One region of the Rhizobium sp. CCGE531 genome, then DNA from elsewhere that is predicted to be linked to it. Evidence: predicted binding sites of a transcription regulator. Region 1 holds the regulator's gene; each other region holds the start of a gene.
The links. Region 1 encodes LexA, which represses DNA repair genes until DNA is damaged. Its sites were predicted from a motif close to TGTTCNNNNTGTGTTCNG; they were not measured.

Region 1 (7,460 bases):
AACGCCAGGAAAGCCGGTCTCGCCGGCGTCGCCGTCGAAGCGGGGAGAGCGCTGATCCTCGATCGGCAGGCTGTCATCGCCGCCGCGGACGAAGCCGGCATTTTCGTTTGTGGCATCGATCGTGGCTTGAGCGCGGAGGGCTTCATGTGAGCGGTGCGCCTTTGAAACTTGCCGTCGTTGCCGGCGAGGTTTCCGGCGATCTGCTGGGGGGCGATCTCGTTGCATCCCTGAAGAGTCGTTACGACGGCCCCGTCGAGCTGATGGGCGTCGGCGGCGAGGCATTGGAAGCGCAGGGCTTGCGCTCGCTCTTCGACTATTCCGAATTGTCGATCATGGGCTTCATCCAGGTCATCAAGCGTCTGCCGAAGCTGCTTGCCCGCATCCGGCAGACGGCCGAAGCCATCATTGCCGCAAAGCCTGACGTGCTTCTCATCATCGATAGCCCTGATTTCACCCATCGCGTCGCGAAGAGGGTGCGCAAGGCTCTGCCTGATCTTCCGATCGTCAATTATGTTTGCCCCAGCGTCTGGGCGTGGAAGGAATATCGCGCGCAGAAGATGCTCGCCTATGTCGACCATGTACTGGCCGTGTTGCCGTTCGAACCCGCCGCGATGCAGCGCCTGGGCGGTCCGGCCACGACCTATGTCGGCCATCGGCTGACGGTGGATGCCAACCTGCTGGAGGCGCGTCGCCGGCGCGCTTTGCGCAGCACGACTGCCGCCGATGCTAAGATGACAGTCCTTCTTCTCCCGGGATCGCGCGCTTCGGAAATCCGCCAACTTCTTCCAGTTTTTGAGCGGGCTACCGAAGAGCTTAGTCGGCGAAATGACGATGTCCGCTATCTGCTGCCGACGGTGCCGAAGCAAGAAGCCCTCGTGCGTTTGCTTCTCGAAAATTGGAGCGTCAAACCGGAAATCCTCGTCGGTCAGGAGGCGAAATGGGAGGCTTTTGGACAGGCTGATACCGCCATGGCCGCATCAGGCACCGTGATCTTGGAGTTGAGCCTTGCTGGCATTCCCGTGGTTTCGGCCTATAAGACGGAGTGGCTGGCCAGGTTCGTGATGTCGCGCATCAAGGTATGGTCGGCGGCCCTGCCGAACCTGATTGCCGACTACGCCGTGGTGCCGGAACTCATCAACGATGTTTTGCGGCCCGGCCTGCTGGCTCGTTACATGGAGCGCCTGTCGAACGATACTCCCGAGCGCGCCGCGATGCTTGTGGGCTACGATCTCGTCTGGCACCGAATGCAAACGGAGGAGCCGCCGGGCGACAAGGCGGCGGCGATTCTCCTGGATGTTTTGTCCCATAAAAAAACCGGTCATCTCTGACCGGTTTTTTGTTTCAATTCCGAAGCTTAGCGCTTGGAAACAGGCACATATTCGCGCAGCGGTGCGCCGGTATAGAGCTGGCGCGGACGGCCGATGCGCTGATGCGGATCCTCGATCATTTCGTTCCACTGAGCGATCCAGCCGACGGTGCGGGCGAGAGCGAACAGAACGGTGAACATGGTCGTGGGGAAGCCGAGAGCCTTCAGCGTGATGCCGGAGTAGAAGTCGACGTTCGGATAGAGCTTCTTCTCGATGAAATATTCATCCGTCAGAGCGATGCGTTCGAGCTCGATTGCGATGTCGAGCAGCGGATCGTCCTTGATGCCGAGTTCGCCGAGAACCTCATGCGCCGTCTTCTGCATGATCTTGGCGCGCGGATCGTAGTTCTTGTAAACGCGGTGACCGAAGCCCATCAGGCGGAACGGATCGTTCTTGTCCTTGGCGCGGGCGATGTACTCCGGAATGCGGTCGACGGAGCCGATCTCGCTGAGCATGTTCAGTGCTGCTTCGTTGGCGCCGCCGTGCGCCGGACCCCAGAGGCAGGCGATGCCCGCTGCAATACAGGCGAACGGATTGGCGCCGGAAGAGCCTGCCAGGCGAACCGTCGAGGTCGAAGCGTTCTGCTCATGGTCGGCATGCAGGATGAAGATGCGGTCCATGGCGCGGGCGAGCACCGGATTGACGACATAATCTTCGCACGGAACGGCAAAGCACATGCGCAGGAAGTTCGACGCATAGTCGAGATCGTTCTTCGGATAAACGAAAGGCTGGCCGATATGGTACTTGTAGGCCATGGCGGCGAGCGTCGGCATCTTGGCGATCATGCGCAGGCTTGCGACCATGCGCTGATGCGGATCGGTGATGTCGGTCGAGTCGTGATAGAAGGCGGAGAGCGCGCCGACGCAGCCGCACATGACGGCCATCGGATGCGCGTCGCGGCGGAAGCCGGTGAAGAAGCGCGACATCTGCTCGTGCACCATCGTGTGGTGGGTCACGCGATAGTCGAAGTCCTTCTTCTGCGCTGTCGTCGGCAGCTCGCCGTAGAGAAGAAGGTAGCATACTTCCAGGAAATCGCCGTGTTCGGCCAGCTGATCGATTGGATAGCCGCGATGCAGCAGAACGCCTTCGTCGCCATCGATATAAGTGATGCTGGACTCGCACGATGCGGTCGAGGTGAAGCCAGGATCGTAAGTAAACGTGGAGGTGTTCTTATAAAGGGCACCAATATCAATGACACTCGGGCCGATGGTTCCGGTCTTGACCGGCAGGTCGACCGTCTTTTCACCCCAAGTTAGTTTCGCGCTTTGTTCCGTCATGCTGATCCTCCAAGATTTGGCGGGATTGACGCCATAAAAAGCGCCAAAAGGTTAAGCGACTACCGACTAGCTATATGATCCAGAGCCTAATGCCAAGTTATCCTAGTGCCGAATTGTGCATTGCAGTATCAACTTTTGGGCACTGCAGCAGCGTCACTGATCGTGCCGCGTCGGGAAACCGGCTCAATTTGGTCTCTCTCATGACGATTTCGGTTGAAATCACCAGATAGTGACGGCAAAAATCGCGCAAAAGCTGTGGTTTTACGCGGGGGCGGCGGCGGGTGCCTAATTTGGAGGCAGCGGAGCAGCGGGAAGATGGTCGGGATGTCGCTGCGCCTCCGCAGCTTCGTCCTGCTGTTGCGACGATTGTGCTCCGCGCCAAGGCACCGCAAGGGGAGCGGACGCAGGATCTGGCGCCGCTGACATCGCGCTTCCTTTTGATCGCGGGCCGCATTCGAGGCAGTATTGCCCGGCTGGTCGAAGAGGAGGCTTCACATGGCCGGGCCGTCCTTTTCGCGCCGATCTATATGGGTCTCGGTGCGATCTTCTGGTTTGAAGCTGGCAGCGATCCGCCGCCGCAAGCCGTGCTTGCGGGCCTGTTTGTCTTTGCCGCTAGCTTCGCGCTCCGGCGAGAAGCGGGGAGGCTGTTTCGCCACCTTCTTTTCGCCGGCATGCTAATTTGTCTCGGTATGACACTGGCTCAATGGGAAAGCTGGCGGGCTTCCACTGTCATGCTCGACTCTGCGGTGACGACGACCGTCACCGGCAGGATCGAGCGACGCGAATCCTATGACAATGGAGGCTGGCGCTATGTCGTCCGGGTCGAGGCAACGGAAAAGCCCACAATTCGCCGTTCGCCGGAACGGATCACGATCTTCGTCCGCAAGCAGGTGGAGCCGTTTAACCTCGGTGATCGGATGCAGGGCAGGGCGCGTCTGACACCGCCGGCAGGACCGGCACTGCCAGGCCTCAACGATTTCGCCTTCAGCTCCTATTTCAATGGCATCGGTGCGAACGGTTTCGCCTACGGCACCCCGACCCGATTGTCCCCGTCTGGTGATAATCTCGCGGAGCCGCTGCTGGATAAGGCCGATATCTGGCTTGCTGGCCTGCGCAACAGCATTGGCGACCGGATCAGGGAAACCTTGCCGGGAGATACGGGCGCCTTTGCCGCAGCGCTCGTCACCGATGAGCGACGTGCGATCTCCAAGGATACGACCGAGTCGCTGCGAATTGCCGGTCTCACCCATATCATTGCAATTTCAGGGCTGAACATGGCGCTGTCGGCCGGCATCTTCTATATCGGCCTGCGCTATCTGTTCAGTTTGTTTCCGGGAGTTGCGCAGGCCTGGCCGACCAAGAAGTTCGCGGCCTTCGGCGCGCTTTTGACGGTAACGGCCTATTACCTTATTTCCGGCTTCGGCGTATCCGCCGAGCGCGCTTTCATCATGATGGCGATCATGCTGGTGGCCGTGCTTTTCGATCGGCCGTCGCTCAGCCTTCGCAATGTCGCCCTATCCGCCATCGTCATCCTCGTTCTGTCGCCGTCGCAGGTGCTTGGTCCAAGCTTTCAGATGTCCTATGCAGCGACGCTGGCGCTGGTGTCGGGCTATTCGCTATGGAAACGACGGCGGCATCGCGAAAACATTCTCTCGCGGATCCGTCTGCTAAGCCCGCTGCTGTTTGTCTCGCGCTTCTTCGGCGGCGTGTTGTCGACCTCGTTCATCGGCGGCGCATCGACGGCCATCTTCTCGATCGAGCATTTTCATCGGCTGGCGACATATGGTCTCGCCGCCAACCTCGCAGCCATGCCGGTCGTCTCCTTCATCGTCATGCCCTTTGGCATGGTGGCAATGCTGCTCATGCCCTTCGGCTTGGACGGGCCGTTTTGGAAAGTCACCGGAGAGGGACTGGAACTCGTCATCCTGATCGCCAAAACCGTGGCTGGCTGGGGAGGCGACATCACCTTCGGCCGCCAGCCAGCCTGGCTGCTGCCGATCTTCATTGCCGGCTTCCTGATCATGACCATGCTGCGGACCCGGCTTCGCCATTTGGGCCTGCTGTTGCTGCTCTCATCCACCGGCGTGGCGGCATTCGGCTCCGGCGTGCCGAAGCCGGATCTGATGATTTCCGAGGATGGTGTCCTGGTTGCGCTGCGGCAGGACGATATACTCGCCACAAATCGCGAAAGGCCGCAGGCTTTCATTTTCGAACAATGGCGGAAGGCACTGGTCGCAACCGAACATCAGCCGCCCACCATTCTCCCTGGCGATAGCCGGCTTCCGCAGATCAACAAGACGACCGATCGCCATCGCCGGTTAAGCGGGGAAGAGCAGAATGCTGTGCGCAAGGCAATGGAAGAAGCGCTCGACAGGACGATGCAGGGAAGCTTCGCCTGTCAGAAAGGCGCATGGTGCGTGGCGATGCTTGATAACGGCGCCATGTTGGTCACCATCGAAAATGCCGCCTATCTGCCGCCGGCTTGCGATACTGCAAACATCGTCGTGACGCCGATCCGGCTGCGGCTTGATCATTGCCGTTCCGGCGCAATGCTCATAACGGGCGCAACACTGCGAAGAACCGGCTCTCTTGAAATGACCCTCGGCGCCGATACGCCGATCATTTCCGCAGCATTCGAAAACCCTCGACGACCATGGACACGGCATCGAACTTACGATTGGCGCGCAGACAAGTCCGGCACGCCGATCGCGCCACAATCACCGGTCAGTGATAGCGCCGAATAAGGCCGACGAGCTTGCCTTGGACCTTGACGCGGTCCGGCCCGAAGATACGGGTTTCATAGGCGGGATTGGCGGCTTCCAGCGCGATGGAGGCGCCCTTGCGGCGGAAGCGCTTCAGCGTTGCCTCTTCGTCGTCGACGAGCGCAACGACGATATCGCCGGGATTGGCCGTCGTCGAATTGCGGATGATGACTGTGTCGCCATCGAAAATTCCGGCGTCGATCATCGAATCGCCCCTGACCTCGAGCGCATAATGCTCGCCGGAGCCGAGCATATCGGCGGGAACGGTAATGTCATGCGTATTGTTCTGAATGGCGGAAATCGGAACGCCGGCAGCGATGCGCCCCATGACCGGTACCGATACGGAACTATTGTGGTCGTCGTTCGCAACCTTTGCCGGGGCGGGCGGCGCGACCGGCTGAGGTTTGCCGAGGCTGCCCTCGATAACGCTCGGCGAAAAGCCGCGACGCGGCTGCAGGCTTGAATTATAGGCCTCCGGCAGCTTGATGACTTCGAGCGCCCGCGCCCTGTTCGGCAGGCGGCGGATGAAGCCGCGTTCCTCGAGCGCCGTGATCAGACGGTGAATGCCGGATTTGGATGCCAGATCCAGTGCGTCCTTCATCTCGTCGAAAGATGGCGGGACTCCCGACTCCTTCATCCGCTCGTGAATGAAGAGAAGCAGTTCCTGCTGCTTGCGCGTCAACATCGTCTTGGAACCCCAAATCAAGAAAAACCGTGAAACAAATCCAGAACGGACACTATATGTTCCATATGTGTTCCGCAAGTGCTTAAATTTCGGTAAAGCCTTGCCGGGCGGATCAAATAATTGCCGCCATCGAATGGATCGCCTGAAAACCCTTGAGAGTTATATCCGCGCTAATCCATCGATAAATATGAGAAATGCCGCTCTGTTCGTTTCGTGAACGCTTCAGGCCCATCTCCGGATCTTGATGTGCGGATGAAGACGACGATCCGCCGCATAAGCCGGCTACAGTTGAGAATCAGTGCGGTCCAGTTGCCAGGGTTGCGTCCGGTTTCCATTGTCGCGCGCCTTCACGGCTTGGTTTTCGTCTTGAATTCAGCTTTGTATGGGCGCAAATCTGCTTTTGCAGGCAAACAGGGGGAACCATGACTTTGTCGCCGCATCCGCTGGATCATCTCGTGCTGCCGACCGTCAACATCGCATTGGCGCGCGAACGGCTGGGCAAGCTCGGCTTCACGGTGGCGCCGGACGCCCGCCATCCGTTCGGCACCGAAAATGCCTGCGTCTTCCTTGCCGACAAGACCTATCTCGAACCTTTGGGCGTGGCATCCCAGGAGCAATGCGAGACGAGTATTGCCGACGGCAATGTCTTCGTTGCGCGTGACCAGGCCTATCGCTTCCGCGTCGCCGAGGATGGATTTTCGGCCGTGGTTTTCGGTACGGACGATGCCGTCGGCGATGACGAGCGTTTCAAGGTGGCGGCGATCTCGGCCGGACGCATGCTGGATTTCTCCCGGCAGATGAAGATGCCGGACGGAACGGAAACCACGGCCGGTTTTCGCCTCGCATTTGCGGCCGATCTGCGCGCGCCGGATTTCCTGGCCTTCTGCTGCCAGCGCATCAATCCGCTGCCGACCGACCGCGGCGTGCTCGAGCGTCACGAAAACGGCGTGACCGGCATCGCACGAGTGGCGCTTTCCGCGCTGAAACCAGCGGCGTATCGCACCTTTTTCGAAGAGATCGTTGGCGGTCCGCGAGTCATCAAGCACTCCTTCGGCCTGACGATCAAGGCTGCCAATGCCGATGTCGAACTTTTGACGCCGGAAGGAATGGAAGCATTCTACGATTTGCCGGTTCACACCAGCGATCCCGGGCTGAGGGCACGCGCAATCCTTTTCAAGACGCGCGATCTTTCCGTGACATCGTCGCATTTCACTGCTAACGGCGTCACTTACACGCGTAAGAACAATCGTATACTGGCAAGGCTGGCGCCCGGACAGGGCGCATTATTCGCCTTCGAGGAGATAGCATGAGCACGAATTCCGAAGTCACCGTCGGCGAGGGTGCCTCCAAGGTCCTCTTTTCCAATGCC
Region 2 (7,460 bases), 990 kb from region 1:
TGGCAAAAAAGCCACAGAAAAGCATGGGCTGAAGAGGATTCTTCGGCTCAGTTTTCGTCCGGTACGGCTCTTTCACTCTAAACTCATGATTTAATTGGGCTAATTTATGGCTGGACAGATGTCGTCTACGCCTTGACTATGCTTTTTCCTAAAACTATGTTGCGCGCGACTTCAAAACGGGCCGAAAGGTGGCGAAACCTGCTGTTCGTTTACGCGTTGACCGGGGTATAGGGATAACGCGCGACGAAAAGGAGGAGGATGTCACCATGACGGACGACCGCGACGAAAGTCTGGAACAGCGGCGGGCGCAGTTGGGAGCCGAATTGGCGAGCAAGCGCGCTGCCGCGAAAGAGGATGAATACGGGGAGGTTCGCGCCGAGGAAGGCCGTAAAGGCTATGCTCAGGCGATGAAGCTTTCCAGCGAATTCATTGCCGCCATCATCGTTGGCGCTGTTCTGGGCTATGTCTTCGACCGTTTTGTCGGTACGGCGCCGTGGGGCATGATTATCTTGCTGCTTCTCGGATTCTGTGCCGGCGTGCTGAATGTGCTGCGCTCCGCGGGCAAGGTGGCGACACCGGCGCTGGATGAGCAAGGCCGAGACAAGAAATGAGCGGAAGCGACGCTGCGGCGCCGTTTCCAGGTGAGAGGCATCCGCTCGCTCGAGCGGGAAAATGAAAGAGAACAAGCGGTGGCAAACGGACCTACCCATCAGTTCCTGATCTTCAAGATTATTCCGATCGATATCGGTGGAATTGATTTTTCGTTCACCAACGCTTCCTTGTTCATGGTCGCCTCCGCGGTGATCTCTGCCGGCTTCCTGTATTTTGCCAGCGCGCAGCGTAGCGTTATTCCGGGCCGCTCTCAGTCGGTTGCGGAAATGGCCTACGAGTTCATCGCCTCGATGCTGAAGGAAGGGGCGGGAACGAAGGGAATGAAGTTCTTCCCGCTGGTCTTCTCGCTCTTCATGTTCGTGCTGACGGCAAACCTGCTCGGCATGGTCCCTTATTTCTATACCGTCACCAGCCAGATCATCGTCACCTTCGCCTTAGCGTTGCTGGTCATCCTGACGGTCATTCTTTATGGCTTGATCAAGCACGGCTTCGGCTTCTTCAAGCTCTTCGTGCCGCAGGGTGTTCCGGGCATCCTTCTGCCGCTGGTGGTGGTGATCGAAATCATCTCCTTCCTGTCTCGGCCGATTTCGCTCTCCGTTCGTCTTTTCGCCAACATGCTGGCCGGTCATATCACGCTCAAGGTGTTCGCAGGCTTCGTCGCCTCGCTCGGAACCCTTGGCGCGCTCGGCATCGGTGGCGCAATTCTTCCCCTCATCATGACCGTCGCCCTCACCGGTCTCGAGTTCCTTGTCGCCTTCCTCCAGGCTTACGTCTTCGCGGTGCTGACTTGCATGTACCTCAACGACGCGATCCATCCGGGTGGCCACTAAGGATAAAGACATTGGCGTCTAAGGGCGTCAGTCATTCACCGCACAACCATTTCAAAGGAGTTCAACATGGACGCGGAAGCAGCAAAGTTCATCGGCGCAGGTTTGGCTTGCTTTGGTATGGCCGGCACGGCTCTCGGCCTCGGCAATATCTTCGGCAGCTACCTGTCCGGCGCACTACGCAATCCGTCTGCTGCTGACAGCCAGTTCGGCCGTCTGGTATTCGGCTTCGCCGTTACGGAAGCTCTGGGCATCTTCTCGCTGCTCATCGCTCTCCTCCTGCTCTTCGCCGTCTGATATCAGCGGCGTCATAGATCACGGTTCGCGGGCAGCGAGCCGTGATTCTTTGCATTTGCAGACCACCTGGAGGTGAGCATGTTTGTGACCCCGGCATATGCTGAAGAAGCACCGCCGGCCGCCGGCGAGGTGCATACGGAAACGGGTGCGCCGAATGAAGGCCACCACACCGGCGTTTTTCCGCCGTTTGACCATACGACGTATCCGTCACAGCTGCTTTGGCTGGTGATCACCTTCGTCATCTTCTACGTGGCCATGCAGAAGATTGTCATTCCGCGCGTTGGCAGAATCCTGGAAAGCCGGCACGACCGGATCGCTCAGGATATCGAGGAAGCTTCTCGCCTGAAGGCCGAAGCCGACGCCGCCGTCGCGACCTATGAAAGCGAATTGGCTGCCGCGCGCGCCAAGGCGAATTCGATCGGCGCCGGTGCCCGCGATGCTGCCAAGGCCAAGGCCGAGGAAGATCGCAAGACGATCGAGGCAAGCCTTTCCGAAAAGCTCAAGGCTGCGGAAGCCCGCATCGCCGAGATCAAGACGAAGGCTTTTGGTGATGTCGGTGCGATTGCGGAAGAAACTGCTTCTGCTGTCGTTGAACAGCTGGTCGGCAATGTCGCCGGCAAGGCTGATGTCGCTTCGGCTGTCGCCGCAGCGTCTGCGAAGCGGGAGGGCTAAGTTATGACTTTTGGTCTTGACGAAACTTTCTTTGCATTTGTTGCGCTCATCATCTTCATCGGTCTCGTCGTCTACCTGAAAGTTCCGGGTATGATGGCGAAGTCGCTGGACGACCGCGCCGATCAGATCCGCAACGAACTGGCGGAAGCCAAGCGTCTGCGCGAAGAGGCTCAGCACCTGCTGGCCGAATATCAGCGCAAGCGTAAGGAAGCCGAGGCTGATGCAGCGAATATCGTCGCCGCAGCCGAGCGCGAAGCCGAAATGCTGACGACTGAAGCCCGGAAGAAGACGGAGGAATTCGTCGCCAACCGCACGGCTCTCTCCGAGCAGAAGATCAAGCAGGCCGAAGCCGACGCGATGAAGGCGGTTCGTTCCGCCGCCGTCGATTTGGCGATTGCCGCTGCTGAATCGGTGCTTGCGAAAAAGGCCGATGGCAGCATCCAGTCCGGCCTCTTCAACGATGCCGTCAAGGAAGTGAAGACGCGGCTGAACTGAGCGCGCGGAACATCGAGATTTGAAAAAGCCCTGCTTAGGCAGGGTTTTTTTGTTGGTGGGAGGGGCTGGGGCCATCCTCGAACCAAGAGAGCGGGTGGTGAGGCACCTCATTCAAATCTCCGATTTGATAGCGCATCCTGCCTTCGCAGGTTGATCATCGCCGCAACGAACGGCTAGATCAGGAGACTGGGGGAGGACAGATGCAGCCAGCGACAGACGACGGGCCATTTCGCCAAGGCGATATTATCGTGAGGCCGGTCCGCCCTTGGACACCGGGCGTGCACGCTCTGCTGGCTGCCTTGCCGCTGCATGGCTTTGATGCCGCCCCGAAGCCGGGCGGATTTGATGACGTCTGGGAAAGAGTGAGCTATCTGCCTGGTGTCACGGGCGATCTTGATAGCAATATCGAGATGCGCTCGGAGAAGGCCGTGCAATCGGCCGCCCGATTGCTGGGCCGGTATCATCATAGTTCCGCGCTGGTCTTGCACGATCTTGCCGCAACGTGCTCCTGGCAGCTACCACCCCGGCTGCCGGCCGAGGTCATCTGTCACGGCGATTTCGCACCCTACAATGTCGTCATGAACGACGGCGAGGTGACCGGGATCATCGATTTCGAGGCAGCCCATCCCGGTCCACGGCTTTGGGACCTAGCCTATGCGGTCTATCGCTGGGCGCCATTGTCCTCGAGTATGGCGATGGAAGAAGGGTTGGATCGTCTTGCGAGCCAGATCCAGCGTGCGCGAATCTTCGTCGATGCCTACGGATTGCCGGTTGAGGAGCGCAGTTCACTTCCGGCCGCCATCGTCGAGCGGCTCGAAGCGCTATTGGCCTTCATGGAACGGGAAGCTGCGCGCGGCATCGCGCGTTACCGCCGGAATCTGCAGGATGGGCATGACCGGATCTACAGGGAAGATATTGCCTATATTGCGAAATGGTCGCCGGAGATCGTCGCGGGGCTGACGAATTGAGACCTTGAGCAATTCCAGGAAAAGTGCACAGCGGTTTTCCATCAGGAATTGTGCGAAAACAAAGTGATAGAGCGGTTCAGAGATTCCGTGAAAAACTGAACCGCTTTAGACGGCTTCCCTCTTGAGCGGGCGGAAGCTCATGCGATGCAGCGAGCAGGGACCATGTTGCTCGATGCCGGCGCGATGCTGCGGAGTGCCGTAGCCGGCATGGGCTGCAAAACCATAGGCGGGGAAAACGACGCCTGCGCGTGTCATCATCCGGTCGCGCGTCACCTTGGCGACGATCGAGGCGGCTGCGATCGAGAAGGAGCGTGCATCGCCCTTGATCACTGCTTTTCCGGGGCAGGCGAGCCCTGCTGGCACATCGAGCCCGTCGGTCAGCACATAGCTTGCCGGAACCGCCAGCCCGCAAATGGCGCGGCGCATCGCATCCAGGCTTGCCTTGCGGATATCGGTCGTATCGATACGGGTTGCGCTCGATGAGGCGATGGAGATCGTCGCCGTCGCCAGGATTTCGACGAACAGTTCCTCGCGTCTGGCGGCTGTCAACTGTTTGGAATCGTTCAGCCCATTCGGAATGCGCTCGGGATCGAGAATGACGGCAGCCGCCACGACCGGTCCTGCGAGCGGGCCTCTGCCAGCCTCGTCCGCCCCCGCGACCGGCCAATGTCCGGCGCGTCGCGCGATCAGTTCCAGCTCGAAGGTCGGGACGAGCGGGATGTCCTCGAATAGCATTGGAGAATCGGGTGGTGTGCTGCGTGGCATGCGGCGAAGCTCGCACACCACCCGATCTCCTGCAAGCCCCCGGTGGATCAGGGCGGCGAACCGGAGGGCTTTTCCAGCGGGTACAGGGAAAACCCGCAAGGAATGTCAGAGCAACGACAGCTGGACGCCGCTGCCGTCAGGCGGCACGAACAGGTCATCGCGCAATGCGATATTGCGACGTGTGAGTTCGAGCCGACGCGTCGCCATTTCGAAGCGGCGGCTGATCTGCCAGGCATAGGGGCCGGCGCCCTTCATGCGCTTGCCGAATTCGGCATCGTAATCCTTGCCGCCGCGCATCGAGCGGATCAGCGACATCACATGGCGATAGCGGTCCGGGTAGTGCTGCAGCAGCCAGTCGCGAAACAGAGGGCTCACCTCCAGCGGCAGCCGCAGGATGACATAGCTTGCCTCCAGCGCGCCGGCGGCCTTGCCGGCATCGAGAATACGTTCGATCTCGTGGTCGTTGAGCGCCGGGATGATCGGCGCCACCATGACAGAGGTGCGAATACCGGCCTCGCTGAGCGCCTGGATCGCCTCCAGCCGTCGTGGCGGGGTTGCTGCCCGTGGTTCCATGGTGCGGGCCAGCTTCCGGTCGAGCGTCGTCACCGATAATCCCACCCGCACCAGGTTCTTGGCGGCCATTTCCTGGAGAATGTCGATATCGCGCATGATCAGCGCCGATTTGGTGACGATGGCAACCGGGTGGTTGGCCCGGTTCAGCACCTCGAGGATCTGGCGCATGATCCGCCATTCCTTCTCGATCGGCTGATAAGGGTCCGTATTGGTGCCGATAGCGATGACGCGCGGCTTGTAACCGGGCTTCGCCAGCTCGCGCTCCAGCAGCTTGGCCGCATCCGGCTTGGCAAACAGCTTCGATTCGAAATCCAGCCCCGCGGACAGGCCCATATAGGCATGCGTCGGCCGCGCGAAGCAATAGATGCAGCCGTGCTCGCAGCCGCGATAAGGATTGATCGAACGATCGAAGGGAATATCGGGCGATTCGTTGCGCGTGATCGCGGTGCGCGGCTTTTCCACCTGCACCTCGGTTTTGAAGGGCGGGAGCTCTTCCCATGTATGCCAGCCGTCGTCGACAGTCTCACGTTGCTGCGGCTCGAACCGGCCGCTCGGATTCAATCCGGCGCCGCGTCCGCGTCGGCGCTCCGCGTCGACCCTGAGACCTGCGTCGGTGATCAAAGCATTGGCAACATCTGCCGTATTGGCTGGCGCGAATGCGGCCTGCCCTGCAAGGGATTGCTCGTTCATCGGTAGCTCCAGGGCGGTTCATGCCATCGCATGCCGCGTCTAAGATGATTAAATTCCTATCCGACAAATGAGAACATTGCAAGAACAAAAAATCAAGATCGCCGTCTTCCGTCTCCCGCATTCGAGGCGTTTGGTGACGGCGCGGCGCGGTTTCGGGGTGGTGCATCAGGCTTTTCTTAAACGTTCCGGCCCAAGGGTTAGACGCTGGCAAAAAAATATGCGCCGCTCTATAAATGGGCAATGTTGACGGTCATCATCGAATGCCAGGATCACGAACCCGAGCTGGCGCAGACATTGGCGGCATTGGTGGCAGGCGCGATCGAGGGGCTGGTCTGCGATGTCGTCGTGCTCGACCACGGCTCCAGCGACGGAACATCCCGGGTGGCGGATGCCGCTGGATGCCGCTACTATTCGCAATGGGATATCAAGGACATATTGCGCTCGGCGCGCGGCGACTGGCTGCTATTGGTCGAGCCGGGTGCGCGGCCGCAGGCGGGCTGGATCGATGAGATCGCGGAATATGTCTCCCTGAATAAGGCACCGGCCCGCTTCACCGCATCGCGCGGTTATCGCCGGCCTTTCCTGCAGCGCATTCGCAAGGCCAAGCCGCCTTTGGAGCTGGGATTGCTGCTATCAAAGGCTCAGGCCATCGCCGTCGCCAGAACCGGTATGCGGCTGGCCGAATTTGCCAAGGGCCGGAAGGGCCGGAACCTTTCAAGCGAGCTCATCCCCTCGTGGGTGGCGCGGGCGGCTCGATAGCGCTGGGTGCTCCATTCCAGATTTCATTTGAAAAGTTGCAAATACCTGCGATAATTTTCCCGTGGCGGCACCTTACGCGTGTCGCGTCGGGCGGTCGACCATAAGATGCCGATATGCGGCGGAACAGGTCAGCGGCACACTCCTTGTCCGCCGGGATACCGGCGAAAGGAGGTGCGTCATGAAACGCACGATGCTTTACCGCCTCATGGCAATGGCTCTCATGCCAATTGCAATTCTTTATCCCGGCGTTGCAGATTCCCAGGCGAAGCTGGTTTGCGCCCAGCGCGTCGATATCGTCGCCTTTCTTGGCGATCATCTTTCCGAAAAGCTTTCGGCGGTCGGCAAGCTCGATCCCAATACGATCGTGGAAATCTATGCCGCCGAGAGCGGTAGCTGGACGCTATTGATCAGCGACGCCTCGGGCCGTAGCTGCATCATCCTCAGTGGCGATAATTGGGAATCAATTCCTGCCTTGCCGGAGCCGAAGGCATAGCAGGCTGATAATGTCCTGCCATGCGCAGGATCTACTGACAGCGCCGCGCGTCTTTCAAGACGCGCCAAGGACGCTGCAACATTTGAAATGCTGCATAATTTTTCCCTTAAAGCGATTCCGATTCAAGGAATTATGCGATGGAGCCGGCGCCGCGCCTCAGATGCTCGTCGAGGCGTGGCATGATTTCCACGAAATTGCAGGGCATATGGCGGTAATCGAGCTGCGCCTTGAGGATACCGTCCCAGGCATCCTTGCAGGCGCCCGGCGATCCCGGCAGTACGAAGATGAAGGTGGCGTTGGCGACGCCGC
Region 3 (7,460 bases), 400 kb from region 1:
TACCAGGATACGCGCGGTCATCAGTTCTTCCCCATCATCAGGCGTCGCCCAGATAGGTCTTGATGGTTTCAATGAATTTCGGCACCGAAATCGGCTTCGAGACATAGGCCTCGCATCCGCCCTGGCGAATACGCTCCTCATCGCCCTTCATGGCGAATGCCGTAACCGCGATTACGGGGATGACATGGAGATCATCGTCTTCCTTCAGCCATTTGGTGACTTCCAGGCCGGAAACCTCCGGAAGCTGGATATCCATGAGGATCAGGTCCGGACGATGCTTGCGGGCGAGATCGAGCGCTTCCATGCCGTTACGGGTCTGGATCGTCGTATAGCCGGAAGCCTCGATCAGATCGCGAAAGAGCTTCATATTGAGCTCATTGTCTTCTACAATCATTACCTGCTTAGGCATGGAAAGCTGTCCCTGCATCCGGTATTGCATTCATTCTCTCGAAATATAGGGTCGCGAGGAATCGATTCCAGAAATACTTGAATCGCAAACTACCGGCATTTGGTTGAAAAATAGGTAACTCACCCTTCAAAATGCAAAGTAACTTCAAGAACCCGAAGAAGAATGCGGCCGACCCGCAGGAGACCGCGATTGCCGTACTCGGCTGGCTGGCCAACGAATCGGATATGTTCGGCCGCTTCCTGGCGCTGACCGGCGTGGAGCCGGCACAGGTGCGCAACGCCATCAATGAGCCCGCCTTTCTCGCCGGCATGCTCGACTTCCTCATGAACCATGAACCGACATTGCTGGCCTTTTGCGAGGCGAGCGGCATTCCACCGGAGGCCGTCGCCGCCGCGTCGGCGCATTTTTCGCCACCCGGCCTTGCGTCTGGAGAATATTGACCATGGATGCCCCGGTCGAATTCGACGTATCGCATATCCGGCTGCGGGATCGGCCGCTGATCGTCTGCGATGTCGACGACGTCGTCTTGCATTTCTTTGCTCCTTTCCTGACCTTCATCGACGGCGAAGGCTACGAATTCCTGCCACGCTCTTTCCGGCTGACGGGCAACATCGTCTCCAAGAACAATGGCTCCGCACTGGAAGAAAGGGATGTTCACCGGCTGATCGAAGTCTTCTTCGAGGCCCAGGAACGATGGCAGACCCCCTTCGAGCGCGTTGTCGATACGCTTGGGGAATTCTCGAAAGACGCCGATATCGTCTTCCTCACGGCCATGCCGCCACAGTTCTGGGCCCAGAGGCGCCGCCTGCTCGACAGGCTCGATCTTGCCTATCCACTGCTCGCATCGTTGCAGCCGAAGGGGCCGATCGTGCGATCCTTGCATCGACAGCGCACCATGCCCATCGCCTTCGTCGACGACATGGCCCATAATCTGCATTCGGTCAGCGAACATGTTCCGGAATGCCTCCTGATCAACCTCAAACCGGACTCCGTCGTCCACCGCATGGCGCCAGCCGCCGCAACGGGAATCCCCGAAGCAAACGAATGGAGCCAGGCGGCACTATTGATCCAGGCCCATATCGTGCGCTGAGGCAATCCAACCCGATCTCAAAGCCCGATCTCAAAGGATGAGGCGCATCAGCGGCCGGCCATCCTTGCGCTTGGCAACCTCCGAAAATCCGGCTGCTTCGAATATGCGCTGCGAGCCCACATAAAGGCCGACGGATTTCGATTGCTTGGTACGCTCGATCGGACAGCCCTCCAGCAGCCGCGCACCGGATGCCTTGGCAAAGTTGACGGCCTCCGAGAGCATGCGATGGCTGTGTCCCTTGCCGCGATCGCGCGCATTCATGAAGAAGCAGCTGACGGCCCAGATCGAGCTGTCCTCCGCATCCGCCGGATCGAGTGGGCGCGATACGGTTTTAGCCGAATTCCATTGCGGCAACTCGGCGCGCGGGCCGACCTGCACCCAGGCGATCGGCTGCCCGTCGACATAGCCAAGAAGACCGGGAGGCGGCCCTGCCGCGACACGCTCCTGCATGAACCGCTTCTTGGCGGCCGCATCCATCGTCTTGCGTTGCGACGTCGGGACGCGAAAATGGGTACACCAGCATCCGTAGCAGGCGCCACTCGGCCCGAAAAGCACCTCGAAATCGTCCCAGCGACCGGGCATTAATGGTTGCACGCTTAAATTCTGCACGCCCTGCTCCCCGACAGTTTTCCAGCTTGAGACTCACAAGCTTAAAACATAAAGTAGCGATGTTCAATTTTTGTTCTCGTTCAATGACCAATGCGCCGGACAAGATCTCAGGTTTCTGTCGCGATTGCTTGAGCGAGCAATCGGCCGCACGAACGCGCTGTCGGAGCTGCGGCAGCCCTCGCCTCGTCTATCACCGCGAACTCTACGGATTGACGCTGGCGCATATCGACTGCGACGCCTTTTACGCCTCGATCGAAAAACGCGACAATCCGGAGCTGGCCGACAAACCTGTCATCATCGGCGGCGGCAAACGCGGCGTCGTCTCCACCGCCTGCTACATCGCCCGCATCCATGGGGTGCGCTCCGCCATGCCGATGTTCAAAGCGCTGGAAGCCTGCCCGAACGCCGTCGTCATCCGTCCGAACATGGAGAAATACGTCCGCGTCGGCCGGGAGGTTCGAGGGATGATGCAAGAGCTGACGCCGTTGGTGCAACCGCTTTCGATCGATGAGGCCTTTCTGGAGCTCGACGGCACGCAGCGGCTTCATCACGATCCGCCGGCACGCATTCTCGCCAAATTCGCCCGGAAAGTAGAACAGGAAATCGGCATCACCATCTCGGTCGGCCTTTCCTATTGCAAGTTCCTCGCCAAGGTCGCCTCCGACCTGCAGAAGCCACGCGGCTTCTCCGTCATCGGGCGCGAGGAGGCGTTCTCTTTCCTGGAGCCGCGCCCCGTCACCATCATCTGGGGCGTCGGCAAAGCTTTCGCGGCGACGCTCGAGAGCGACGGCATCCGCACCATCGGCCAATTGCAGGCCATGGAGGAAGGCGACCTCATGCGTCGCTACGGCGTCATCGGGCAGCGGCTTTTCCGTCTCGCCCGCGGCATCGACGATCGCACCGTGCATCCGAACGAAGCGGCAAAGAGCGTGTCTTCCGAAACGACTTTCTTCGAAGACATTTCACGCCATGACGATCTCGTGGCGATCCTGCGCGATCTCTCGGAGAAGGTTTCGCGGCGCCTGAAACGCAGCGGCACTGCCGGGCAGACGGTGGTGCTCAAGCTGAAGACCGCCGACTTCAAGATCCGCACGCGCAACCGCCGCCTGGAAGATCCGACCCAGCTTGCAGACCGGATCTTCCGCACCGGCCTGCGCCTGCTCGAACACGAGACTGACGGCACGAAGTTCCGCCTCATCGGCATTGGCGTCACCGATCTTGGCGACGCGGAGCGCGCGGACCCGCCCGATCTTATCGACATACAGGCGACGCGGCGCGCCGCCGTGGAAGCTGCCATGGACAAGCTCAAAGAAAAATTCGGCAACAAGACGGTCGAGACCGGTTACACATTCGGCGACAAGCGTCATAAATAACAATGACTTAAAATTAAATCACCGATCGGTGACATAAAAATACGCAGCTGATAATCACGTCACGCGCGTGATTCTTTGTGACGGAAAGCTCGGATTCAAACTTTTTTGGTAAATTTCCATTAGGACTTGGATTCTGTAACTTCCGAACGGCGCGGATCCGCCGTCGATTGTGTTTTGCGTACGGGTTCCTATGCGTCTATCGGCTGTATCCACCATTCTTTTCGCCTGCCTGACGATCTCAGGCTGCGCCGCCCGAGGTGAGCGCGAAGCCGCGCAAGCCAGCCCGCCTTCGAAGGAAATGACCAGCTCCATCGCAAAGAGCAGCCGGCCGGTGCCATCGGTCGAAATCGGGGAAACGGTCTCGCGGGTCGAGCGCCAGCAGGCCCTGGCAGCCGCAATGCCGGCGGATGTCCGGCCGGAAGCATTTCTGCCCTCCGAACAAGGCGGCGACGACACTCCCGTACCGCTGCAGCGGCCGCTCGCCATGCTGGCGCCGTCGAATCCCATGCCTCGCGCCATGCGGCAGCAGCCGATGCAGATCTATAGCCACCGCTTCCGCGATGCCAAGCCGATCAACTTCGGCTCGACCACCTCGCCCCGGAAACTCGCCGTGCATGGCGTCGACGTCTCGCGCTGGCAGGGCGAGATCGACTGGGATACGCTGCGCACCCAGGGTGCGAACTTCGTCTACATCAAGGCGACGGACGGGGGCGATCATCTCGATCCGATGTTCAGGAAGAACTGGCGGGCCGCCCAACAGGCCGGCCTGAAGCATGGCGCCTATCACTTCTTCTATTGGTGCCGGACTGCCGGGGAGCAGGCCGATTGGTTCATCCGCAACGTGCCGAAGGAAGCCGGGGCGTTGCCACCCGTCATCGACGTGGAATGGAACGGCGAGTCGAGCTGCAAGCGCCGGCCTTCACGCGAGCAGGTGCTTGCCAAGATGCAGGTCTTCATGGACAAGCTGGAGAGGCATTACGGCCAGCGTCCGATCGTCTATACCGCGCCGGACTTCTATCGCGACAATCTCAGCGGCGAACTACTTGACTATCCCTTCTGGCTGCGCGCCGTGGCCCAACATCCGTCCAAGGTCTATCCGGGCCGGAAATGGCTGTTCTGGCAATATTCCGGCTCCGGCGTCTCCCACGGCGTCGACGGCAAGATCGACCTCAACGCCTTTCATGGCAACGAGCAGGACTGGCACAACTGGGTGGCCTCCAGCGTTCGCTGACCTTTCAAAGTCCGACCATTCAGCCCATCACCGAAGCTGAGTTTGACCACTCAGTTCCGGTGATTCTGTATTTCGCCGCAACAAGGCAGCCCCAGGCTTCACTGGAGCGACGGCCCACCGCTTTCGGCAAGCCTTCCTTAAACTTCGAAGTCTACCTTGGCGGCACGAGTATTGCGTTTTGGTTTGTGTCTATATGAAACCGTTTTTGTTGCTTGGGCTCGGGCTGTTGTCGGCCACCGCCCTATCACATCCTTCTCTTGCCGCGCCGGATGGCCGCACGCTGCAGATCGTGGTGTCGAAGGACAGGCAATCGCTTGCCGTCTTTGATGGCGACCAGGTGATCGCGACCTCGAAGGTTTCGACCGGCAAGCGTGGACATACGACACCGAGCGGCATCTTCTCCATTCTGGAAAAGAAGGTCTATCACGAATCAAACCTCTATTCGGCCGCGCCCATGCCCTTCATGCAAAGGCTGACCTGGTCAGGCATCGCGCTGCACGAATCCAATTCGGTTCCGAACTATCCGGCTTCCCACGGCTGCGTGCGCATGCCGAAGGCTTTCGCCAAGATGCTCTACCAGATGACCGAGCGCGGCGTGCATGTCGTCATCGCCAATCAGCCACTGGTGCCGCAGCCTTTCGAGAGCGCAATGCTGTTCCAGCCGCAGGCAGCACCTCCACCGGCGCTGTTTTCCGGTATCGAACTGCGCCCGATGACCGCGAGCTTTCTGCCGCACGGGCAATCCCTGCAGGTCGCGACGAACGATGTGACCTCGATCCGGATCCCGAAGGCACAGGAAACCGTTACGCCGCCTGCCGATCCGGCGCCGCTCAGCATCCTTATCACCCGGCGCGGATTGCGCGAAAATGTGCGCGACCTCCAGGGCATCCTGAACGGAATGGGCTTCACCACCGGAACGCCCGACGGCATGCTCGGGCCGGCAACGGTGCAAGCGATCGAAGATTTCAAGAAGGCGCATGATATCACGGCGACGGGCAGCCTCGTCAGCCCCTCGCTGATGAAGGCTGTTTATGCCGCCGCCGGCAAGGGCGAGCCGCCGAACGGCGCGATCATGGTCCGCCAGAAGTTCAAGCCGCTCTTCGAAGGCCCCGCCATCATCGCCGAGCCGCAAGAGGCGCTCGGCGTGCATTTCTTCACCGCCAACGCGATCGACCGGATCAGCGGCAAGGCCGACTGGTTCGGCATGACGCTCGAAGAAGATCTCAGCAAGCAGGCAAGGAAGCGGTACGGCATCACTAGCGAAGAGCAATCGCAATCGCTCGATGCCGCCGGACAGGCGCTTGGCCGCATCACCATTCCCGACGATGTCCGCCACCGCATCGAGGATCTGCTGACGGCCGGTTCTTCGCTGACGATTTCCGACACCGGCGTTGGCCCTGAAACCGGCAACGAGACCGATTTCATCACCATCACCAACAATGGCGCGCTCGGAAAGAAGGGCTAGAACGCTTCTCCGGGAGTCGCTTTAGACCAGCTCCACGTCGATCACGCCCGGCGCCGTGCGCAGCGCAGCGGCAATCTCCGGCGTGATGCGATATTTATCCGGCAGCGCCACCTCGACCTCGCGCAACCCTTCCTCCTTGATGACGATGAAGGAGACGAGGCCGTCGCCCCTGGCGTTCAGATGCGCGGCAACGGCCTTCAGCGGCCCGGAATCTCGGACATAGACGCGCAGCGCCTTCTGCATCTGCAGCGACTTCTCCTCCAGCGACTGCGCCGTTTGCAGCCGCAGGCTGATGCCTTCCGGACGCTCATCCGCCTGCGCGGTGATGACGAAGGATTTACCGACTTCCAGCACATCGCGATACTGGTTGAGCGTCTCGGAGAAGAGCACGGCTTCGAACTGGCCCGACGCATCCGAGAAGACGAAGATACCCATCTTGTTGCCGGTGCGCGTCTTGCGCTCCTGCTTCGAGATCACCGTGCCGGCCAAACGCCCGTTGCTGGCGCCCTGCTTCACCGCGGCTGAGAAATCGGCGAAGGGCTGCACCCGCATCTTGTCGAGCACGCTCTTGTAGGTATCGAGCGGATGCGCCGTCAGGTAGAAGCCGAGTACCTGGAATTCGCGAAGCAGCCGCTCCGAAGCGAGCCAGGGCGTGTAGGCCGGGAACACGATCTTTTCCGGGCCTGACGCAGCACTTCCGAACATGTCATGCTGGCCGCTGCGCTTGTTTTCCTGCGCCACCTGGGCATAGCCCATGACGCGGTCCAGGCCGGCGATCAGCTGCGCGCGATCGATCTCGAAGCAGTCGAAGGCGCCGGCGCAGATCAGGCTTTCCAGAACGCGGCGGTTGATCTGCTTGGGATCGATACGAAGGCAAAAATCCTCGATGCCGGCAAAGGGCTGATCGCCACGCACTTCGACGATATGATCAACGGCGGATTCACCCACACCCTTGATCGCGGCCAGCGCATAATAGATGCGGTTGTCGCCCGTCTCGAAATGGCGGAACGAAGTCTGCACCGAGGGCGCGATGACCTCGATGCCCAGGCGCTTGGCATCCTGGCGGAAGTCGTTGACCTTTTCGGTATTGGACATATCGAGCGTCATTGACGCCGCCAGGAACTCCACCGGATAGTGCGCCTTCATATAGGCGGTCTGGTAGGAGACAATGGCATAGGCGGCGGCGTGCGACTTGTTGAAGCCGTAATTGGCGAATTTGGCGAGCAGATCGAAGATCACGTCGGCCTGCCCCTTCGACACGCCGTTCTCAATGGCGCCGTCGA
Region 4 (7,460 bases), 1.2 Mb from region 1:
GCCGCCGGCACGCTCACCTTCATGGCCGGCGGCTCCCCAGAGAGCTTTGCGGCCGCCAAGCCGCTGCTTGAGGTGATGGGCAAAAAGATCGTCCATTGCGGCGATGCCGGCGCCGGCCAGGCGGCGAAGATCTGCAACAACATGATCCTCGGCATTTCCATGATCGGCGTCTGCGAGGCCTTCGTGCTCGGCGAAAAGCTCGGCCTTTCGCATCAGGCCCTCTTCGATGTCGCCTCCACCTCGTCAGGCCAATGCTGGTCGATCAACACCTATTGCCCGGTGCCCGGACCCGTACCGACCTCGCCCGCCAACAACGATTACAAGCCCGGCTTTGCGGCAGCCTTGATGCTCAAGGATCTGCGCTTGTCGCAGGAGGCCGCCCTCTCCAGCGGCGCATCCACGCCTTTGGGGGCGGAGGCGGCGCAGCTCTACGGGCTCTTTGAAAAGCTCGGCAATGGTAATCGCGATTTTTCGGCCATTATCGAGATGTTTCGCGAGGCGAATTGAGGATTGCCCGATAGTTGGCCGGGGTGAGGGGCGAGGCACTAGGAGGCGGCGTCAACGAACATGCCTGACCTGCCGATCTCAATCGCTTCAACTCACCGCCACATGCCGCGCATCCGCGCACCCACATCGACGCGCACCTGTCGCGCCCGGATGGCGGCGGGGCTTTCGGCTTTCGCTTGTGGCCAGCCGCAAACCTCGAAAAACTGCAGCAATGTCGCCGGGATGAAGCGGGTGCGTGAGGCGAAGACATGTTTATCGCCCTGCGCATGCTGGCCATGCACGAAAAACCGTTGCGGGGTGACGAGGTCGAGATTGTCCTTCGCCCGGGTCATGGCGACATAGAGCAGCCGCCGTTCCTCTTCGATCTCGGCGGATGATCCGACGGCGAGATCGGCGGGGATGCAGCCGTCGACGGCGTTGAGGATGAAGACCTTCGTCCATTCCTGCCCCTTGGCGGAATGGATAGTCGAAAGGATCAGATAATCCTCGTCGAGCAGTGGCGCGCCTGCCTGATCGCTGGTCGCGTCAGGCGGATCGAGCGTCAGTTCGGTGAGGAAGCGCTCGCGCGAGCCGTAGCCCGCGGCAATCTGTTCGAGCTGGACGAGATCCGCCTGGCGCGTCGCAGCATCCTCATGCACGCGTTCCAGATGCGGCTCATACCATTGGCGAACCAGGCCGATTTCCGCCGGCCATCCGGCCTTGCCGCTTTTGACGTCCCGCATCGTCTCGACGAAAGCGGTCCAGTCGTCTCCCGTGCGCGGAGGCGGGGGAAGCTGCGTCAGCGCCGTGATCGGGCTTGCCTCCTCGCCGATCTGATCGAGCACGCGCTGTGCCGTGGAAGGACCGACGCCGGGCAGAAGCTGCATCAGGCGGAAGCCGGCCACGCGGTCTCGCGGGTTCTGGGCGAAGCGCAGCGCCGCCAGCATGTCCTTGACATGGGCGCTGTCGAGAAACTTCAGCCCGCCGAATTTGACGAAGGGAATGTTGCGCCGGGTGAGCTCCACTTCCAAGGGGCCGCTGTGGCTGGAGGTGCGGAAGAGCACGGCCTGCTGCTTCAGCCTTGCGCCGCCCTCGCGATTTTCCAGCACCTGGTCGGCGATGTAGCGCGCCTGATCGGCCTCGTCGCGCACCGTCACCAGCCGCGGGCGTTCCGTGCTCTGCCGCTCGGTGCGCAGGTTCTTGGTGAAGCGCTCCGAGGCAAGATCGATCACGGCATTGGCGGCGGCCAGAATGGGCTGTGTCGAGCGATAGTTGCGGTCGAGCGTGACGATATCGGCCGATGGCGTGAAAGCCTTGGGGAAATCGAGAATGTTGCGTACGGTCGCGGCACGGAAGGAGTAGATCGACTGCGCGTCGTCGCCGACGACGGTCAATCCTCGGCCATCCGGTTTCAGGGCCAGCAGGATGGAGGACTGCAGCCGGTTGGTGTCCTGATATTCATCAACAAGCACATGATCGAAACGGCTGCCGATATCCTCCGCGATCAGCGGCTCCTGCAGCATATGCGCCCAGTAGAGCAGCAGGTCGTCGTAGTCGAGCACGTTCTGCACCTGCTTCGCCTCGACATAGGCGGCAAAGAGATCGCGCAGCTGCTGCTCCCACATGGCGCACCAGGGGAAGAAGTCGCGCAGCACGCCGTCGAGCGGCGCTTCCGCATTGACGGAGCGCGAATAGATGGCAAGACATGTCGCCTTGGTCGGAAAGCGGTTCTCGGTCTTGGAGAAGCCGAGGTCGTGGCGCGCGAGGTTCATCAGGTCGGCGCTGTCTTCCCGATCGTGGATCGTGAAGGCCGGGTCGATGCCGATCTGTTCGGCATAGTCACGCAGCAGGCGCGCGCCGATGCCATGGAAGGTGCCGCTCCAGGCAAGCGCATCGGCGTTGATGCCGGCATTCGCACCCAGCACCTCGCGGCAGATCCGCTCGACGCGGCGGCCCATTTCGGCGGCGGCACGGCGCGAGAATGTCATCAGCAGGATCCGGCGCGGGTCGGCGCCCTTGACGATCAGATGCGCCACGCGATGGGCAAGCGTATTCGTCTTGCCGGAGCCGGCGCCTGCGATGACGAGCAGCGGTCCGGCGACATGGCCGTTGCCTGCGGTCGTGCCGTGTTCCACCGCCAGCCGCTGCTCCGGGTTCAATTTTTCCAGATAGGCGGCAGTCATCAATTCTCCTGGATGGACGAGGAAGCCGGGCACGATCCGCGACGAATCGCAGCCATGAAAATATCTGAGCGTTCTATGGATGTTCCGAATCGACCGGACCTGTCAAGCTTGGGGAAATTCCCTCGTCGATGCGAAGTTTTGCGTAAGAATTTCATTCGGATTTGGCCGAGGTGGCTCGAAAAGGACTTTGTTCGTTCTTATGTATCATGATGGCGCGGCAGTCTTGAGCATGGGTGTTAGTAGTGCGTTGAGTGAAGGTTTCCGAATATGAACGAAACGATCGCCACTGGGCTGCGCCTGCCTGGCGGACTGGTGGCTCTGCCGGATGGGCGCATCGCGCTTGTTGAGACGGATCCGAGTCGCCGCTATCTGAAGCTTTTAAGCACGAGCGGCGCCTATGAGGAGCTGTGTCGGATCGGCGGCAGCCCGACCGGAATTGCGATCGATGGGGACGGCTGCTTCTGGGTGGCCGGCGGCCCGGAGAATTCGCTCATCAGGCTCTCGCCGCAAGGCCGGATCCGCCAGGTGATAGAAGGGAGTGCCGACGGCCCGTTTCTCTATCCGAACGCGCTCGCTTTCGGTCCCGACGGCCTGCTTTACATGACCGATTCGGGCATTCGCCTCACCGACCTGCTGGAAAGAGGGCATATCCATCCAGATTTTTTCAAGGCTGCCTATAATGGCTGCGTCTATCAGATCGATCCCGCCGAAGGCCGGGTGATCCGCGTCCTGGCCGCCGGCCTGCTGCTTGCCAGCGGCATCGCCTTCGGGCCTGACGGGCTGCTTTACTACAGCGAGACGCTGACCGGAAAAATCCATCGGCAGATCGTCGGCGGACGGCAGGAGATGTTCGCGCAATCGATGACGTCGCCCGCGGTAAACGTGCTGCGCGGGCCATCGGGCCTGGCCTTCGATCGCAGCGGCACGCTTTATTGTGCCATGTCTGGCCTTGGCGAAATTTGTCTGATCGATACCGAGGGCAAGATGGCCGGCCATATCCGAACCAATGGCGCGCGACCGGGCGGCATCGCCTTCACCGTCGATGGCAAGCACCTGCTCGTCAGCGAACAGGAAAAGGGTGTCGTGGAGAAGATAACGGCGCCCCGTCCGGGCCTGCCGTTGCATATGCCGTCCATTTCCTGAAGTGCTTTACGATCTTCGGGTGGCGCTCGCGTGCATTTTGCTCGGTCTGCTTTCGTCCTGCTGACGGACATGCCCGGCGCCCGGGCATGTCCTGTTCTCATATATTGGCTGCTTATTCGGCCGCGGGGATCTGCTTGTTGTCCTTGCCGGACTTGTCGTCCGCCGGCTTGGCGTCGTTGGCGACAGCCTTGGCATGACGGCGGCGCCAGTCGCCGAGGAAGAGCAGGATCGGCGCTGCGATGAAGATCGACGAGGCGCCAGCGACAAGTATGCCGAACACCATCGGGATCGCGAAGCTGGAGACGGCGCTGCCGCCCCAGATCGCCATCGGCACCAGCGCCAGGAAGGCGGTGGCGTTGGTATAGAGGCTTCGCGCCAGGGTCTCGTTGATCGACTTGTCGATGATATCGCGCAGCGGCATCGACTTGTAGAGCCGCATGTTTTCACGCATGCGGTCATAGACCACCACCTTATCGTTCACCGAATAACCGACGAGCGTCAGGATCGCGGCGATGGCCGTCAGGTTGAAATCGAGGCCGGTGATCGCAAAGAAGCCGATTGCCTTGGTGATGTCGAGTACCAGCGTGACGATCGCGCCGACCGCGAACGGCCATTCGAAACGATACCAGATGTAGAACAGCATCGCCAGGCTGGCGATCACGACCGACAGGATGCCGGCCCAGGCAAGCTCGCCCGAGACCTTCGGACCGATGACATCGGTGCCTTCGATGGTCGCGCTCGGGTCGATCTTGATGATTTCTGCCTTGAGCTTGGTCACTGCCGCCGTCTGAGCCTCTTCGCCGCCGTCCTGGCGCTGGGCGCGGACAAGAAGGCTGTTATTATCGCCGAAGGACTGCAGTGAAATTTCGCCGAGGCCGAGCGTGTTCAGGCCCTCGCGGAACGTCGCCAGATCGGCCGCATCCTTGGTCTTCACCGACATCTGGATGCCGCCGCGGAAATCGACGCCGTAGTTGAGGCCCGGATGGATGAATAGCACCACCGAGGCGATCGACAGGATCGCCGAGACGGTGACGCCGAAGAAGCGGGCCTTCATGAACTGGATGTGCTTGTCATAGGGGCTGAAGGGGATCAGCGGCCTGATGTTGATCACCTTCAGCTTGCGGCGACGGGTGATGGCGATCATCACGACGCGCACGAAGGCGACGGAGGTGAACATCGAGATGATAAGGCCGAGACCCATGGTCACGGCAAAGCCGCGAACCGGGCCGGAGCCAAAATAGAACAGGATAGCGGCGGCGATCAGGGCTGTCATGTTGCCGTCGATAATCGTCGAATAGGCCTTCTTGAAGCCGTTATCGATGGCGGCGAAGGCGCCGCGGCCCTTGCGGGTTTCTTCGCGGATGCGCTCGTTGATGAGAACGTTGGCATCAACCGCAAGGCCGATACCGAGGACGACGCCGGCGATGCCGGGCAGTGTCAGCGTGGCGCCGACCAGCGTCAGGGCCGAGAAGGTCAGGATCGTGTGGATGAGCAGCGCAACATTCGCGAGAATCCCCCAGGCGCCGTAGAGCACGAAGATGAAGGCGGCAACCAAGGCGAAGCCGATCAGGCCGCTATAGATGCCTTTCTGGATCGCGTCGCTGCCGAGGTCGGCGCCGACGGTGCGCTCTTCGATGACCGTGAGCTTGGCGGGCAGGGCGCCGGCGCGCAGCAGGGCAGCAAGCGTGGTGGCGCTGTCTGCGGTGAAATTGCCGGAGATCTGGCCCGAACCGCCGGTGATCGCCTCGCTAATATTCGGTGCGCTCAACACCTTGTTGTCGAGGACGATGGCGAAGGGCTTGCCGACATTTTCGCGGGTGATTTCGGCAAAGCGGTTGGCGCCGGCGCTATCGAAGCGGAAGGTGACGAGCGGCTGGTGCGTGTTCGGATCGAAGCCGACGCGAGCGTCCGTCAGCCGGTCGCCGGACAATTCGATACGGTCGAGAACCGGATAGCTGGTGCCCCTATCGTCCTTGAGGATGGTGACGCCGGGGCCGGGATTGTTCGGATCGGCGTTGTCGGCAAGCAGGTGGAAGGACATCTTCGCGGTGGAGCCGAGAAGTTCGCGCAGGTGCGACGGGTCTTGCGCGCCCGGAAGCTGGACGAGAACGCGGTTCGGGCCGACGCGCTGGATGGTCGGCTCGGCGACGCCGACTTGGTCGACGCGCTTGCGGATGACTTCCAGGCTCTGCTGAACGGCGGAATCGACATTGGCGGAGATGCCCGCCTTCGAGAAGGACATCGCGATGGACGCGCCGTTCGGCGTGATGTTCAGGTCGGATTGTCCGGCCGAAAGGCCCGCGGTGATCGTATTGGCGAGCGTGTGCAGCTGCGTCACGGCATCGTTGCTCTGCGTGGCGTCATTGAGCGTCACGACGATCTGATCGCCGTTGCGGACGACCGAACGGACCTGGATATTCTTGTCGCGCAGTACGCGGCGTGCATCCTGCTGCAGCGACTGCAGCCGTCCGTTGGTCAGATCCTTCTCGTCGACTTCGAGCACGAGATAGGAACCGCCGCGAAGGTCGAGGCCGAGAGACACCTGGCTATGCGGCAACCAGGATGGGATTTTGCTGAGAGCCGCCGGCGGCAGCACATTCGGCAGGGCGATAAGAAGGCCAAGCAGGATGACGACTGTATAAAGCGCCACGAGCCATGGTGAGGTGCGCATGGGTATTATCCTTGAAAATACGCTGATGCCGGCGGTCGGGCCGCTGGCGGACTTAAGGTCATGTCGGAGATACGGCGCGTCCGCGCCGACAGCTTACGCGAAGTCGCTCGGAGGGCCGCGCGCGAAATAGGCGCTAAATGCCAGGGGTTCGAGCCGAGCAGCATCGCCGGGATGGCGTGGCTGCCAGGGCGTGGCCAGATAGCCGAGAGAGGGGAGGGGCGCGAGTATCGCCGGTCCGATATCATGCCAGGTGGCCTTCGGCGTTACCAGGCGGTCGGCAACGACGATGCCGCGCACCGGATCGCGCAGGGAAAGGTAGAGCGGTCGGCTATCCTTGCCGGAGGAGAGAGCATCCGCATCCGCGCGCGCGGCCAGATTGATGCCGCCACCGAGCGCCAGTCCGATATAGGCGAAAAACGCGACGAACAGCGAGGCGATCACGCGCGCTCCGGCGCGGTGCGTCCTGTCGTCTCTATCTTCGCTGTCGGCGGCGCCGAATTCGAGCGGGCTCAACGGTCGGAAATGCCTTTATTCCTTTGCCGGCGCGAACGCCGGCGGTTCGGTCATGATATCAGGACGCCTCGCGTCTTCATAGTGCGGCCTGTCATGATGCACTTGTGCGAACGGGTCAACCGTTGCGCTGGCGATTTCTTGCCGTCCTACGACAATGGTCTCCAAAGGCTCAGGGCTTGGGCGCAAGGCATGATGCTTCGACGCGATAGGCATGAAGCGTCTTGCCCTTCATGTCGCCGAACGGCGGCGACCAGCTCTTGATGAGGTCCACCTGGCTACCCGGACAGTCGAACGAGCCGTTGTCGATATACAGCACCGGCCCGGTCACATCGGCCGGCAGGGAGAAATTCTGCTCGTAGTAGTTATTGGGAAAACCGGCGAACTTGCGGGCATAGATCCGGAAGGGCTTGCCCTTCAACGTATAGTAAAGATCGGCGAGGATATCGCGATCCTCGGCCACGATG

Region 2: the regulator LexA is predicted to act here: its motif matches at 5,969-5,986, upstream of CCGE531_RS04640 (PA0069 family radical SAM protein).
Region 3: the regulator LexA is predicted to act here: its motif matches at 2,169-2,186, upstream of CCGE531_RS07505 (DNA polymerase IV).
Region 4: the regulator LexA is predicted to act here: its motif matches at 2,739-2,756, upstream of CCGE531_RS03595 (ATP-dependent helicase).

What each region holds. Positions count from the first base shown of each region.
Region 1 covers NZ_CP032684.1:1,929,081-1,936,540, forward strand. The annotation lists gene CCGE531_RS09395 (LpxI family protein) at 1-150, shown strand, start outside; gene lpxB (lipid-A-disaccharide synthase) at 147-1,328, shown strand; gene gltA (citrate synthase) at 1,355-2,644, opposite strand; gene CCGE531_RS09410 (ComEC/Rec2 family competence protein) at 2,935-5,388, shown strand; gene lexA (transcriptional repressor LexA) at 5,369-6,091, opposite strand; gene CCGE531_RS09420 (VOC family protein) at 6,514-7,401, shown strand; gene kdsA (3-deoxy-8-phosphooctulonate synthase) at 7,398-7,460, shown strand, end outside.
Region 2 covers NZ_CP032684.1:938,325-945,784, forward strand. The annotation lists gene CCGE531_RS04605 (AtpZ/AtpI family protein) at 267-611, shown strand; gene CCGE531_RS04610 (F0F1 ATP synthase subunit A) at 690-1,442, shown strand; gene CCGE531_RS04615 (F0F1 ATP synthase subunit C) at 1,509-1,736, shown strand; gene CCGE531_RS04620 (F0F1 ATP synthase subunit B) at 1,815-2,408, shown strand; gene CCGE531_RS04625 (F0F1 ATP synthase subunit B) at 2,412-2,903, shown strand; gene CCGE531_RS04630 (phosphotransferase) at 3,104-3,871, shown strand; gene CCGE531_RS04635 (ribonuclease HII) at 3,977-4,636, opposite strand; gene CCGE531_RS04640 (PA0069 family radical SAM protein) at 4,742-5,899, opposite strand; gene CCGE531_RS04645 (glycosyl transferase) at 6,140-6,658, shown strand; gene CCGE531_RS04650 (hypothetical protein) at 6,837-7,151, shown strand; gene moaB (molybdenum cofactor biosynthesis protein B) at 7,282-7,460, opposite strand, start outside.
Region 3 covers NZ_CP032684.1:1,529,478-1,536,937, reverse strand. The annotation lists gene CCGE531_RS07530 (PleD family two-component system response regulator) at 1-21, opposite strand, end outside; gene CCGE531_RS07525 (response regulator) at 38-409, opposite strand; gene CCGE531_RS07520 (DUF3572 domain-containing protein) at 541-849, shown strand; gene CCGE531_RS07515 (hypothetical protein) at 852-1,499, shown strand; gene CCGE531_RS07510 (GNAT family N-acetyltransferase) at 1,530-2,081, opposite strand; gene CCGE531_RS07505 (DNA polymerase IV) at 2,192-3,481, shown strand; gene CCGE531_RS07500 (GH25 family lysozyme) at 3,672-4,712, shown strand; gene CCGE531_RS07495 (L,D-transpeptidase family protein) at 4,906-6,177, shown strand; gene dnaE (DNA polymerase III subunit alpha) at 6,199-7,460, opposite strand, start outside.
Region 4 covers NZ_CP032684.1:722,120-729,579, forward strand. The annotation lists gene mmsB (3-hydroxyisobutyrate dehydrogenase) at 1-507, shown strand, start outside; gene CCGE531_RS03595 (ATP-dependent helicase) at 600-2,669, opposite strand; gene CCGE531_RS03600 (SMP-30/gluconolactonase/LRE family protein) at 2,937-3,812, shown strand; gene secD (protein translocase subunit SecD) at 3,925-6,483, opposite strand; gene CCGE531_RS03610 (hypothetical protein) at 6,577-6,996, opposite strand; gene CCGE531_RS03615 (glycosyltransferase family 39 protein) at 7,166-7,460, opposite strand, start outside.